DNA from 2 places in the Staphylococcus warneri genome. Region 1 is predicted to be linked to the other one. Evidence: predicted binding sites of a transcription regulator. Region 1 holds the regulator's gene; the other holds the start of a gene.
What was found. Region 1 encodes NrdR, which represses ribonucleotide reductase genes. Its sites were predicted from a motif close to AACACNATATATNGTGTT; they were not measured.

Region 1 (5,241 bases):
CAAGTTCACGATGAATTAATCTTTGAAGTTCCAAAAGATGAAGTAGCATCGTTTAGTAAGTTTGTAGAAGAAATTATGGAGTCTGCATTAAAATTAGATGTGCCACTAAAAGTTGACTCAAGTTACGGTGCGACGTGGTATGATGCAAAATAAAGGAAGGTTTGAATATGCCGGAATTACCAGAAGTAGAACATGTTAAAAGAGGAATTGAACCATTTGCCGTAAATACTACTATTAATAAAATAACTTTTTCTGAAAATGTAAAAAAAGGTAAAGAAGATGGACGAGAGACGATTATCAAAGGAATGACACTCGAAAGTTTTCGACGCTTAACAGAAGGCTATACAATTAACCAAATAGAGCGAAGAAGTAAATATATTGTATTTTATATTAATCGTGATGCAGAGCAACGTATTTTAATTAGTCATTTAGGTATGGCAGGTGGTTTCTTCGTTGTTAATCATTTAGAAGAGATTAATGTGCCTAATTATCGTAAACATTGGCAAGTTATTTTTGAATTAGATAATGGAAAAAAATTAATCTATTCAGATATTCGTCGCTTTGGGGAAATTAGAAATGTGAGTAGTTTTGATTCATATCCTTCATTTTTGAGCATAGCTCCGGAACCCTTTGACGAAGAAGCACTGCAACATTTTTTAGATTGTACGAATAAAAAGAATTATTCTAAAAAACCGATTAAACAAGTGATTTTAGATCATAAAGTTATATCTGGCTGTGGAAACATTTATGCATGTGAAGCGCTATTTAGAGCAGGTATTTTACCTAATAGACTAACACAAGAATTATCAAATCAAGAAAAAGAAATGGTGTTTTATCATGTTCGATCTGTATTAAATGAGGGTATTAAATACGGAGGAACTAGCATTTCCGATTATCGTCATGCTGATGGTAAAACAGGGGAAATGCAGTTACATCTGAATGTATATAAACAAAAATATTGCAAGGTATGTGGGCACTCAATTGAAACTCAAGTCATCGCATCTAGAAATAGTCACTATTGCCCGACTTGTCAGAAATAAAGGAAGCGTGAAAATATGTCAAAAGTAATAGGACTTACTGGTGGTATCGCATCAGGTAAATCAACTGTATCTGAATTGTTAACTGCATTTGGTTTTAAAGTAGTAGATGCTGATACAGCTGCAAGAGAAGCAGTTGCTAAAGGAACACCAGGTATAGAGAAAGTAAGAGAAGTTTTTGGCGATGAAGCTATTGATGAAAATGGTGAGATGGACAGAAAATATATGGGTGATTTAGTATTTAATTATCCAGGTGAACGTATTAAGTTAAATGAAATAGTCCATCCTATAGTTAGAGAAATAATGGAAGAAAAGAAGCAACAATTTTTAAAAGAAGGCCATAATGTTATTATGGATATTCCTCTTTTATATGAAAATGAATTGCAAGATACTGTTGATGAAGTATGGCTTGTTTACACATCAGAAAGTATTCAAATCGATCGTTTAATGGAAAGAAATGATTTAACTCAAGAGGAAGCAAAAGCAAGAGTATATAGCCAAATATCTATTGATAAGAAAAGTAGAATGGCAGATCATGTGATTGATAATCTTGGAGATAAACTAGAACTAAAGCAAAATTTAGAACGGTTGCTTAGTGAAAAAGGTTTTATCGAGAAATAATTCAAAAAGAGATTTTTATTAACCCTGAGACATTAATAAATGCCTTAGGGTTTTATTATGTGAATACTTACTTTAGAAATTTTCTGTTTTTTTAGTTTTGATAATCTTAAATTCATTGTTATTTAATAACTAATTCTTATTAAGTTTGATTAAAATTTGTATTTGTAAAGTTTTGGTAAACGCTTTCAAATGTAATTTATTATGTTATACTAATGCCATAAAGTATAACATATAAATTAATGGTCAAGGGGTGCTTTAAATGACAACGAATATAGCAATTAACGGTATGGGTAGAATAGGTAGAATGGTATTAAGAATTGCATTGAAAAATGAAAACTTAAGCGTAAAGGCAATTAATGCAAGTTACCCTCCAGAAACAATTGCACATCTTATCAATTATGATACAACTCATGGTAAGTACGATGAGAAGGTAGAAGCCATTGAAAATGGCATTCGTTATAAAAACCAAGATATCAAATTAGTTTCTGATAGAAATCCTGAAAACTTACCTTGGAAAGAACTTGATATAGATGTTGTCATCGAAGCAACTGGTAAATTCAATCATGGTGATAAAGCTATTGCACATATCAACGCAGGTGCAAAAAAAGTATTATTAACAGGTCCATCTAAAGGTGGCCATGTTCAAATGATTGTGAAAGGTGTCAATGATGATAAATTAGATGTTAATAAATTCGATATTTTCAGTAATGCATCATGTACAACTAACTGTATTGGCCCAGTTGCAAAAGTATTAAATGATGAATTTGGTATCGTGAACGGTCTGATGACTACAGTACACGCAATTACTAATGACCAAAAGAATATTGATAATCCGCATAAAGATTTGCGTAGAGCACGTTCATGTAATGAAAGTATTATTCCGACATCTACAGGCGCAGCTAAAGCATTAAAAGAAGTGCTACCTGAAGTAGAAGGTAAATTACATGGAATGGCATTAAGAGTACCAACTAAAAACGTTTCTCTTGTAGACTTAGTAGTAGATTTAGAACAAAATGTAACAGCTGATCAAATTAATGACGCTTTCAAAAATGCAAATTTAGATGGTGTATTGGATGTAGAAAGTGAACCACTTGTTTCAGTAGATTTTAATACAAATCCTAATTCTGCAGTAATTGATGCACAATCAACAATGGTTATGGGCGATAATAAAGTTAAAGTAATCGCTTGGTATGATAATGAATGGGGATATTCAAATAGAGTTGTTGAAGTAGCAGAGCAAATTGGTAAGTTGATAGAATCTCATAAAACAGTAGAAGCTGTGTAAAATTAATTTTTAAGAGACTGTCAGTCTAATCTTTAATATGAAGGTTAGATTGGCAGTTTTTTGTTCAAAATAAAATGTAGATGCCAAAGTTATCTAGAAATTAAATAGAAAAAAGTTGACTTTAACATCATTTTTGAAAATGTCACATTTTTTATTTAGGTTGTTATATTTAATGATATAAATTAGTTTACACTTTTAGACATATAATTTAAAAGGTGCTTTCTTTTGTAACGTGTGAATTTATAGTATAATTGAGCATAATCTAAATAGAAAAGGGTGACAATCATGAAATGCCCAAAATGTAATTCAACACATTCAAGAGTAGTAGATTCACGTCATGCAGAAGATGCGAACGCGATTCGTCGAAGAAGAGAATGTGAAAATTGTGGTACAAGGTTTACAACATTCGAACATATAGAAGTGAGTCCATTAATAGTAGTGAAAAAGGATGGAACTAGAGAACAATTTTTAAGAGAAAAAATCTTGAATGGATTAGTTAGATCATGTGAAAAACGTCCAGTGAGATATCAACAACTAGAGGATATAACTAATAAAGTGGAGTGGCAATTAAGAGATGAGGGGCATACTGAGATTTCATCTAGAGAAATTGGAGAACATGTAATGAACTTATTAATGCATGTAGATCAAGTTTCTTATGTTCGCTTTGCCTCTGTTTATAAAGAGTTTAAAGATATTGACCAACTGTTAGCTTCAATGCAAGGTATTCTGAATGATAATAAACGGAGTGATTTATAAATGGGGTTAAATTCCTTTGAATTAGGTTTAAGACCACAAGATAGTTTTGAAGTGATTCAAGATTTTTATTTAAATTCACAGCATCTTGAAATATTAAATCGACTGTTTACACCTTTAATTGGGCCTCAAGCAATTGGTTTATATCACTTTATGCATCAATTTTCAAATGATGTTGAGCAACCACTCACCCATTATGTCATTATGAATGAACTTAAAGAAAATTTAATCGACTTTAGAAATCAAATGGATTTATTAGAAGCCATTGGTTTGATGAAATCATTTGTAAAACATGATGAACAACAAACACATTTTATATATCAATTGATTCAACCTCCGTCACCATCTCAATTTTTCAATGATCCTATGTTATCTGTATTTTTATATAGTGAAGTTGATAAAAAAAGATATCAGGTTCTAAAGAAACATTTTGAACAAACTTTTAGAGATTTATCACAGTATCAGCAAACAACCAGAAAGTTTACAGATGTCTTTAAAGTACCCAATAGAATATTAGATATCGATACACAAAATATACCTAAAGCGAGTGAATATCAAGGATTGGATTTATCTAATGAATCTTTTGATTTTGATATGTTGAAACAGATGTTACATAACCATTTCATCTCAAATGAAATAGTGACAAAGGATGCTAAAAGTCTAATTGTTCAACTCGCAACTTTATATGGTTTAACGGCTGATGCGATGAAACATATTATATTGAATTCAATTACAAGTGCGCAGCAATTATCTTTTGAAGAGATGCGTAAACAGGCACGTTCTTATTATTTAATAGAACATGAAAATCAATTACCTAAGTTAGAATTGAATAAAAACATTAAACACAGTGACATTTCGACCCAAAATAATGAAATTCCTGATCCTGAAAATGACACGGAACAATGGCTTCAACTGTTAGAACAGACGAGTCCGATTGATATGTTAGCATCTTGGTCTGAATCAGAACCAACATTATCTCAAAAAAATATGATTGAAGAATTAATTCATAGAGAAAAAATGAACTTCGGTGTTATTAACATCTTATTACAATTTGTTATGCTTAAAGAAGATATGAAATTACCCAAATCTTATATTTTTGAAATTGCTTCAAATTGGAAAAAGAAAGGTATAACAACGGCTAAGCAAGCTTATGAATATGCCTTGAAAGTTAATCAACCTAAACCATCAAACGAGAATAAATCACAATCATATCAAGGCTATAATCGTAAAAGTAAATTGGTTTCTAGGGAGAAAACGCCTAAATGGTTAGAAGAAAGAGATAATCCAAACGCTACAGCACTTTCAAAAGATGAAAAAGACGATCAATTTGAAAAGGATAGACAAGCATTCTTAGAACAATTAAATAAAGATTGGGAGGAGGATTAGATGGAAAGCTTTAAGAATATTGTAGGTTCAAATAAAGATTTCGAAAAGAGAATTGCTAAAATACGTCAACAGGTTGTAAATGATCCTGATGTGAAGCAATTTTTAAATGAACACCAATCAGAACTAACCAATGCTATGATTGATGAAGACTTAAACGTC
Region 2 (5,241 bases), 840 kb from region 1:
TTATGACAAAGAATCCCGGAATAATAAAACTCGTAGGCCTTGTTCTGCCTGTTTCGTCCAATTCAACTGCAAATAATAAAGTAGGTTGTGCTGGAATCACAAAGTTAACGTTAAGCGTCTGAACCATGGCGACAAAATATATGGGCGGAATGCCTAGACTCATAACAATTGGCACCATAATTGATGCAGTCGCTGTTTGAGAAATCACAATCATCGCTACTACTGATACGAGAACGATCACTAGCCAAGGTACACTACTAATAGCTTGGCCAATATCATTCTTTAATATTTTCAAATTATTAGGTGCGTTAAAAATAGTAGCGCCTAACCAACCAGGACCTAATACTGCAAACAATGCGCCAAATGCTGATTGAGAAATATGTGACGTTAAAATATCTGACGTATTAATTTTTGATAATAATAGATTAATGGCAGCACTTAAATACATAAAGAATTGAACAATATCTGTCATTTCTACATTAACAGTTTTGCCATTTACATTAAATGATGGCATTAAATGAGGGAATATCCCAAATGTTAATATGCCTAATACACATATTAAGAATGCTAATACACCGAATTTTACATTTTTTGAAAATTCACTAGGTAATGTCTCTTCTGGTAGTTCGACTAACTTTTGTGATGGTATGGGATTATTTTTTCCAACAAATGTACAGAATACACTTAATAAAAGCATACTCATCATCGCAGTTGGTAATACAATACTTAAATATTTTCCCATAGAAATATCGTAACCAGCTAACACCGATATGATATAAGCTGTCGCTGACGCAGCCGGACTACATAAAAGTGCTAAATTCGCAGTAAGTACTGATGCAGTAAGTGCTTTTTTAGGTTGTATGTTTGCTTTTTGAGCTGTCTTAGCAATAATAGGTTCTAATGATAAAGCAATATTAGCAGTACCAATGCCAAAGACAAATACAAACACAATCATTGGTGCAATAAAAATAATTGATTTTGGGAATCTCTCGATGATTTTAGATGCGATATATACAAGGTAGTCTATACCGCCAGTAGCTTGCAACGTACCACCTGCGATTCCTATTGATAGAATAATTAACACTGCTGTGACAGGTGCAGAACCCGGTGGTAATTGAAAACCAAAAATCATAATGAGTTGCGCTACAATAGCAAATATGCCGCAGCCAAGTGCACCGGCTGTTCTTAATCCTAATAACACAGCTAAAATCATAATCATAATTTCTATTATAAACAGTAGCAATTTAGGGACTCCTAACTCTCTTGTGATGTTAATTTTTAGTAACATTGATATTTTATCACTTAAACATGTGATAAGTATATATTTTCATATTTGATTACAAAATCAAATGTATTATTTTATCAATATAAATGAGCGTTTAAAGCTGATATATCTAGTATTTAGACATCGTCAACAAATGTTAACAATTACAAATTAGATTAATATTAAAAATAAATGAGCAACACTACACGTTGTAGTGATTGCTCATTCGATTCATTATCTTACTATGATTGTTGTGTTTTACGTGTTTGGCGTCGTTTTTTATAAATCGTTTCTTCAATAATGGAACCTACGATAAGACCAATGGCAATCATCCATTTACCTATTAATAACCACATATTGTCTCACCTTCTCTATATTGAATCTTTGCTCTTAGTATTACATTTCCCTTCTATAACGAGTTATAACATGATTAAAAGCTATTACTCGTTGATGGGCCACTGCAAATGTATTCACTCAATTGTTGTCGTTGTAAAGATGTGGATACATCAATCACTCTTTGATTTAATGACCCTTTGTAAGGTAGATTAGGACGATATAACTGCGTGATAAACATACCATCAACTAACACATCCACAGATTCTAATAATTCAAAGCGTAATCCCTTATCTTGTGAAAGATATTCAAATTGGAATCCAGTCCACACCCATATTGTTTTGGTCTGTCCAAATCTATGTCGAAATGCTTGTACAAGTTTCAATGTCACGTCTAAGTTACAAAAGGGCTCGCCTCCTAAAATACTTAAACCACTAATATAACTCTGTTCACAATATGAGATAATCTCTTGTAATATTTTCTCTGTAAATGGTTCACCATACTTAAAATGTTGCGCCGCTTTGTTATAGCAATCCAGACATTGGAATGGGCATCCTGAAACATACACACTACATCGTACACCCTCACCATCTACAAAGCTATGTGTTTCAATCTTAGCTATATACCCCTGTCCTTGTTCTATTTCTAATATAGGATTCATTGTCAAGATTCCTTCATATGCTTCACACGCGCACACATTTCTTTATGACGTCCTTCAATAACTGGACGTTGAACTGGATTACCTAAATAACCGCATGTCCGTTTAACAACATCAACCGTTTCAGGGTTATCATTACCACATTGAGGACATTGATAGCCGTGTGGTGTTGATTTAAAATCTCCATCAAATCCACATTCATAACAATGATCTATTGGAATATTGGTACCTAAATACCCTACCTTATCATAAGCATAATCCCATACCGCTTCTAGCGCTTTAATATTATGATTCAATTTAGGATACTCACAATAGTGGATAAAACCACCACTCGCATAATAGGGATAATCTTTTTCAAAATCTAATTTTTCAAACGGCGTAATATCTTTTCTTACATCATAATGAAATGAATTTTGGTAATAGCCTTTACTTGTAATATCTTGAATATCTCCAAATCGTTCTTGATCTAACCGACAAAAACGATCGGTCAATGATTCACTAGGCGTACTGTATATGCTAAACCAAATATCATATTGATTTGTCCATTGTTTTTGTAGACGCTGCATTTCTTTTAATATTTCGATTGTAAATGCTTTGGCTTCGTCATTATGTTCCCAATTAGGTCCATAAAATACTGTAGCAGTTTCATATAATCCGATGTATCCCATGGAAATCGTAGCTCTTTTATTCTTAAATAGCGCCATTACATCTTCGTGATCATCGAGTTTATATTTAAATGCACCGCTTTTATATAAGATTGGTGCATTATTTACTGTCGCTTCTTTTAATCGCTCTATTCTATATACTAAAGCATCGTGCATTAACGACATTTTGTTATAAAAAATTTTCCAAAACGTTGTCATGTCACCTTTTGATTCAAGCGCAATTCTTGGTAAATTTAAAGTTACAACACCTAAATTACAACGTCCATTATTCTCAAATTCACCTTGTTCATTACGCCAACTTGGTAAAAACGATCGACATCCCATCGGTGCTTTAAAATCGCCTAATAATTCTGCAATTTTATCGTAATTTAATATATCAGGATACATGCGTTTTGTTGAACATTCTAATGCAAGTTGCTTGATATCATAATTCGGATCTTCTTTTTTCAAATTAATACCATCTTTAATAGAAAATACTAACTTAGGAAAAATGGCTGTGACACGATCTTTACCTAATCCTTTAATTCTCGTTTTTAATATCGCCTGCTGTATTTTACGACTTAATGTATCTGTTCCTAAGCCAAATCCTAATGTGACAAATGGTGTTTGACCATTAGAGGTATACAGTGTATTAATCTCATACTCCAAACTTTCAATGGCGTCATTAATATCTTTAGTCACTTGTTGCTCTACATATGTTTCAATCTGTTCATCTTTAACATAAACTTGTGCTATTTCACGATGATGTCGCTCATTATATTGTGCATACTCACTCAATAATTCATCTACACGATCCACTGTACATCCACCGTATTGACTACTAGAGACGTTCGCAATAATTTGTACAAGTTGTGCTGATGCTGTCTGAATTGATTTTGGAGATGTAACATTGGCATTACCTATTTCAAAGCCATTTTTCAGCATGCTTTTTGCATCAATTAAACAACAATTTGTTAATGGTTGAAATGGGTGATAATCTAAATCATGAAAGTGAATATCACCATTTTGATGCGCCTCAGCAATATGTTTAGGCAATAAATAATTTAAAGCATATGATTTTGAAACAATACCTGCCGTTAAATCGCGCATAGTCGAAAAGGTATTGCTATCTTTATTAGCATTCTCATTTACGATAGTTGGATCCTTCTCAATCAAACCAGTTAATGATTGTTCTAGTTGATTCATCTTACCACTCTTTTCTATATATAGTGTTTATTTAAAATTTAAAACACAATATATAGTATTACAATGTATAATCGATGACTTAACTAAACTGTCATAAGTTTATTACTAATTCATGAACAACTATAAAAATAATCATTCAATTTTTGAAATCATTGTTTTGAAGATTGAAGTATGTCAAATAATAATAAACCCCCATGGAGGCACGAATTTAATCACAACCCTGACAAATATGTCACACCCATTCAAAATTTAATCAAACACAAAAAAGAACTCAAAATAATATTTAATATTATTTCGAGTTCTTTTTTGAATATAAATCATTATGAAATGTAGTTGTATGAACCAGCTTGGCTAGCTGAAATAGTACGTGTTGAAACGTTACCTGGTCCACCATTATAGTTCATTTCTGAAACTTTGATTGAACCATCACTATTTACATTTTCAACATATGCAACATGACCAAATGCACCTTGTGATGTTTGCATAATTGCACCTTGTTTAGGTGAATTACTTACATTATAACCATCTTGTGCTGCAGCGTTTGCCCAGTTACTTGCGTTACCCCAATTAGAACCGATTTTACCGCCAACTTTGTCATATACATAATAAGTACATTGACCAGCAGTATACGCATTTGAACCAGAGCTTGATTGTCCAGAAAATGCAGTTGAATTATTTGAAGATGGCGCGTTTTGTGTAGTCACTTTGATATTTTTATCTGATGTTGAATAATCAGCACCTAATCCGCCACCTTGATTATTTGTATTATCAGTAGTATAAGATTGTGTATTTTGATTATTGTTTGTAGCATTATTTGAATTGTAGTTTTGAGTAGTTTGGTTACCATATGAATAACTATTGTTATTACCTTGTTGTTGGTTAGGACTCCAATTACCTTTCCAATCATAGTGGTAGTTACCTTGTTGGTCAATTGTATATGTGTATTCATATGAATAAGGATCGTTAGGATTATATCCGTTATTGTTTTCTGCTGCATCTGCATCATGTTGCATTAAACCAAATGTTGCGAAACCTGCTGTTGCAATTGTAGCTGTAGCGATTTTTTTCATTTTAAATATCCTCCTAAGAATGATAAAGCTTTTTTGTTTACTATCTCGTGGCTACCTTCAATTTTC

Region 2: the regulator NrdR is predicted to act here: its motif matches at 4,148-4,165, upstream of nrdD (anaerobic ribonucleoside-triphosphate reductase).

What each region holds. Positions count from the first base shown of each region.
Region 1 is NZ_LR134269.1:1,096,310-1,101,550, forward strand. It holds gene polA (DNA polymerase I) at 1-153, shown strand, start outside; gene mutM (bifunctional DNA-formamidopyrimidine glycosylase/DNA-(apurinic or apyrimidinic site) lyase) at 168-1,040, shown strand; gene coaE (dephospho-CoA kinase) at 1,056-1,658, shown strand; gene gap (type I glyceraldehyde-3-phosphate dehydrogenase) at 1,918-2,943, shown strand; gene nrdR (transcriptional regulator NrdR) at 3,229-3,699, shown strand; gene EL082_RS05415 (replicative helicase loading/DNA remodeling protein DnaB) at 3,700-5,082, shown strand; gene dnaI (primosomal protein DnaI) at 5,083-5,241, shown strand, end outside.
Region 2 is NZ_LR134269.1:258,072-263,312, reverse strand. It holds gene EL082_RS01170 (anaerobic C4-dicarboxylate transporter family protein) at 1-1,243, opposite strand, end outside; gene nrdG (anaerobic ribonucleoside-triphosphate reductase activating protein) at 1,695-2,258, opposite strand; gene nrdD (anaerobic ribonucleoside-triphosphate reductase) at 2,261-4,105, opposite strand; gene EL082_RS01155 (CHAP domain-containing protein) at 4,426-5,175, opposite strand.